Regions from separate parts of the Pseudoalteromonas sp. Hal040 genome, predicted to be linked through region 2. Evidence: predicted binding sites of a transcription regulator. Region 2 holds the regulator's gene; the other holds the start of a gene.
The links. Region 2 encodes sigma-54, which starts transcription at its own class of promoters, with help from an activator protein. Its sites were predicted from a motif close to GTTGGCACGNNNNTNGNNT; they were not measured.

Region 1 (2,410 bases), 440 kb from region 2:
CTTGGTTGTCGATCATGGTTGTGAACTCAGTGCGCTCACGCACATAGCCCTCGGTATTAACGTTGGCGATGTTCTTACTGGTGGTTTGTAAAAGCTCAGAGTTAGCTCTTACACCGGCATTTGCTATGTCATATAAGCTAAATGACATGAGGGTCTACTCCTTAACGTACCAATGAAGCAGCGACGCTTTGAAGCTCAACGCGCTTCAATACCTGCTTAATTTTATCGGCATAATTTGGATCAGTTGCATAACCTGCTTTTTGTAACGAATCTAAAAAGGCAGCAGGCTCTGCGGTATTATTAAGTGCTTCTTGATAACGTGGGTTTTCATTTAAGAAATCCACAAAATCGTTAACACTGTCTTTAATCGATTGATAAGAGCGGAAACTAGCTTGCTTTTTAACAGGCACGCCTTGTTCAAATTCAAGCGTGACTTTACTCGCTTTGTCACCTTGCCAGCTTCTATCCGATTTAATATTGAATAAGTTGTTACTACTTGTGCCATCAGCTTTGCTGATGATGTGTTTTCCCCAGCCTGTTTCAAGGGCTGCTTGAGCCACCATCACTGCAGGGTTTAAACCAATCTTCTGTGCTGCATTTTTTGCGTGCTCCCAAATAGAGCTAATGAATGACTCAGCATCTTCAAAACGATTATCTGTTTGCTCGTTTGCTGATGTATCTGCAACAGGCTGTGGCTCAGATTTAATGTCATGGCTGTCATTCGTTATGCCGCGGGCGCGTTTATCACTATCAAACTCAGCCGTCGTTCTAAGCACAGACCCCGGGGTAAACTGTTTACCATCTGGCGAGAGCTGCTGAACGATTAAGTCAGCTAAGCCGAGCGAACCTTTTGATGAAAGCTCAACCGACATCTGCTGGTCATGCATCTCTTCAAAAAACTTAACACCGCTTGAATTAAATGGGCTGTCTTTATCTTCAAACGCTTCATTTGCCTTACGCATACTTTTGAGCAGCATTTGAGTGAAAATAGATTCAAATTGTGCCGCCGCTTTTTTCAGCGCCTCTTTTGACGCATCACTAGAGGCATCACTTTTTAGCGCACTTTGACGTAACGAGTCTAAGTTGCCTAAATCAAAAAAGTTTTGCTTGTCGAGATGATTAGTATCCATCAGCTTTTTGACACAATAGTTAATAATGAAAATTAAAATGCAAAAATTGCGCCAATAAAAAACTTTATAAATGAATGGCTAATAATGGATACAGGATTTGAGTAACTTCAGGGTCAAGGTTTTGACTGATATTTATACACTGAAGGATTAAGAGGTATAGAAACAAAAAACGCGCCCGAAAGCGCGTTTTAATTTAAATGATAACCAGTTGCCCGTTTATCGCCCCCGCTTCTTTTAAAGCTTCAAGAATTGCCATTAAATCCCCCGGCGCGGCCCCCACTTCATTGATTGCGCGAACGAGGTCATCTAGATTAACACCCGGATTGAAAACAAAAGCACGTGAGTCATCTTCATTGACATCAATAATGCTTTGATTGGTAACCGTGGTTTCACCATCACTTAAGGCATTTGGCTGTGAGACATTTTGCTGCTCAGCAATGGTGACCGTTAAACCACCATGGGTAATAGCTGCTGGCTGTAGCTTCACGTTTTTGCCAATCACAATTGTACCTGTGCGCGAATTGACAATAATTTTTGCTGCGGTATCTGCCGGTTTAAACTCTAAGTTTTCAAGGGTAGACAAATACGCAACACGTTGAGATGCATCACGTGGTGCCAATACACGAACAGAGGCTGCATCGATTGCCTGAGCGCTGTCAGGACCCACTAAGTCATTAATGGTTTGCTCTAAGCGTTTTGCCGTTGTGAAATCTGGACGATTTAAATTGAAGGTAATGTAGTCACCTTGCATAAATGGGCTCTTAATAGCACGTTCAACAATAGCACCATTTGGAATACGACCCACTGTTGGCGTGTTAATAATTACACGGCTACCATCAGCACCTTCTGCACCTAAACCACCAACTACTAAGCTACCTTGCGCAATTGCATAAGTATTGCCATCAACCCCTTTTAAGAAGGTTTGTAACAATGTACCGCCACGTAAACTGCCCGCACTACCAATAGACGACACGGTAATATCAATGGTTTGACCAGGCTTTCTGAACGCTGGTAACTCAGCATGCACTGCCACAGCAGCAACATTTTTAATTTTAGGTTTTAAGCTATCAGGTAAAGTGATACCAAAGCCATTCAACATGGCTTTAAAGCTTTGTTGAGTAAATCGGCTTTGCTCACCTGTACCTGGTAAACCAACCACTAAACCATACCCCACTAATTGGTTTGAGCGCACGCCCTCAACCATAGATACATCTTTGACTCGCTCAGCCTGTGCAGAAAACTGCAGGCTAATCAAGCAAAGAGCGATGATGTATTTAAAC
Region 2 (2,410 bases):
CTGACCATAATGTTAGAGAAACCCTTGATGTTTGTGAAAAAGCCTACATTGTTTCTCATGGGGAGCTAATTGCATCAGGCACACCTGAGCACGTATTAGCTGACCAAACTGTACGTGATGTATATCTAGGCGAGCAATTCAGGCTGTAACCATTACGCCACCGACTAGAGCATCTGCTAGACTTATAACAATGACAATAAATCGATAATGACTTAACTGTGTTTGCACAGTCATCGATAACTTAAAAAGGATTGTTAGGGATACATGAGGCAATCATTACAGCTGCGCATGGGCCAGCAACTTACAATGACTCCACAACTGCAACAAGCGATTCGTTTGTTGCAGCTCAGTACATTGGATCTCCAGCAAGAAATTCAAGAAGCGCTTGATAGTAATCCCCTACTTGAAGTGGAAGAGGCTGATTACAACGAAGAAAGTATCGGTAAGAATGAGCAAAAAGCGGAATCTGACGATATGCAACTGAGCGCGTCTGCAGAAGAAGCACCTAGCGAATACGAGCAAGAAAGCAGTGACGCCCTCAATAAAGACACCGTAAGTGATGACTTAGCTATGGACGTCACGTGGGACGAGTACATGAGCGCAGCCCCATCAACATCATCAGGACCGATGCCTGAAGATGAGTCTATTTACCAAGGCGCATCAACTGAAACCCTACAAGAATACCTGATGTGGCAATTACAGCTCACACCATTTAGCCCAACTGACGAAGCGATTGCCGTAGCCATAGTAGAAGCCATAGACGACTCAGGTATTTTAACGATCAGCTGTGAAGATATTGTCGAAAGCTTTAATCAAAATAACGATGAAGAAGAAATCGAACTTGATGAAGTTGAAGCGGTCTTAAAAAGAATACAATTATTCGATCCTGTTGGTATTGGCGCGCGCAGTTTACAAGAATGCCTGTGTATTCAGCTTCGTCAATTTGACGCTAGCACACCATATTTAGCTGAAACTAAAATGGTTTTATCTGAGCATATCGAATTATTAGCGAGTCGCGACTATCGCACTTTGATGAAAAAGACTAAGCTTAAAGAAAATGAGCTTAAAGAAGTGATGACGCTTATTCACAGCTTAAATCCTAAGCCTGCGGATAGCATAGTACGCGAAGAGTCTGAGTACGTTATACCTGATGTATCAGTGAAAAAAGTAAAAGGTCGCTGGGTGGTTGAGTTAAATCCAGATTGTATGCCAAAGATTAGAGTGAACAGCCAATATGCGGCTATGTCTCGCTCAGTAAAATCGAGTAGCGACAGCCAATTTATTCGCTCTCACTTACAAGAAGCAAAGTGGTTTATTAAGAGCTTAGAAAGCCGTAACGATACGTTATTAAAAGTAACCAACTGTATCGTTCAACAACAACAAGCTTTCTTTGAGCACGGCCCTGAAGCGATGAAGCCGATGGTGCTAAATGATGTTGCTGAAATGGTCGAAATGCATGAATCGACAATTTCACGTGTAACAACGCAAAAATATATGCATACCCCGAGGGGTATTTTTGAGTTGAAATATTTCTTCTCAAGCCATGTCAGCACCGAAAATGGTGGTGAGTGTTCTTCTACGGCAATACGCGCTTTAATCAAGAAGTTAGTGGCTGCAGAAAACTCAGCTAAACCATTGAGTGATAGTAAAATTGCAGATATATTGGCTGAGCAAGGAATTAAAGTAGCTAGACGTACAATTGCAAAATATCGTGAGTCTCTAGCAATACCTCCGTCTAATCAGCGTAAGAGTTTGATTTAGACGTTTTACATAGAAGGAAAAATGCTTATGCAACTAAATTTAACTGGTCGTCATGTAGAAATCACTGATTCATTAAGAGACTATGTAAACACCAAGTTTGCGAAACTAGAAAGGCATTTTGACCATATAAATAATGTTCATGTCATTCTAGATGTAGAAAAATTAAGCCAAAAAGCAGAAGCAACTTTACATGTAAACGGAGGCGAATTGTTCGCTTCTACAGAACATCAAGATATGTACGCAGCCATTGACTCACTGATCGATAAACTTGATCGCCAAGTCATTAAACACAAAGAGAAATTAGCTCGACATTAAATTATGAAACTAAGTTCACTTACTAACCAGGACTGCAGCAAAGCTGCGGTCCTTTTTAATAGCAAAAAAAGAATTCTTGAATATATCAGCGAACTGGCCCACCAGCAGCTTCCTCATTTATCGCAACAAGATATCCTAGATGCTTTGCTCAACCGAGAAAAACTAGGCAGCACCGGCATAGGTCGCGGTATTGCTATTCCCCATGGTCGAATGAGCGGTGCCGATGAGCCCCATGCGTTTATCATAGTGAGTGAATCACCCATCAATTTTGATGCTATTGATAACCGCCCGGTTGATATATTTGTGGCACTCATCGTACCAGATGGTGACTGTC

Region 1: flgJ (flagellar assembly peptidoglycan hydrolase FlgJ) is a predicted target of sigma-54. The motif match lies at 1,168-1,186, and genes of this name have one in related genera.

The regions. Positions count from the first base shown of each region.
Region 1 is NZ_JARLUU010000001.1:2,653,302-2,655,711, forward strand. Features, by position in the region: gene flgK (flagellar hook-associated protein FlgK) at 1-148, opposite strand, end outside; gene flgJ (flagellar assembly peptidoglycan hydrolase FlgJ) at 162-1,130, opposite strand; gene P4S60_RS12295 (flagellar basal body P-ring protein FlgI) at 1,324-2,410, opposite strand, start outside.
Region 2 is NZ_JARLUU010000001.1:3,096,858-3,099,267, forward strand. Features, by position in the region: gene lptB (LPS export ABC transporter ATP-binding protein) at 1-149, shown strand, start outside; gene P4S60_RS14365 (RNA polymerase factor sigma-54) at 265-1,761, shown strand; gene hpf (ribosome hibernation promoting factor) at 1,789-2,076, shown strand; gene ptsN (PTS IIA-like nitrogen regulatory protein PtsN) at 2,080-2,410, shown strand, end outside.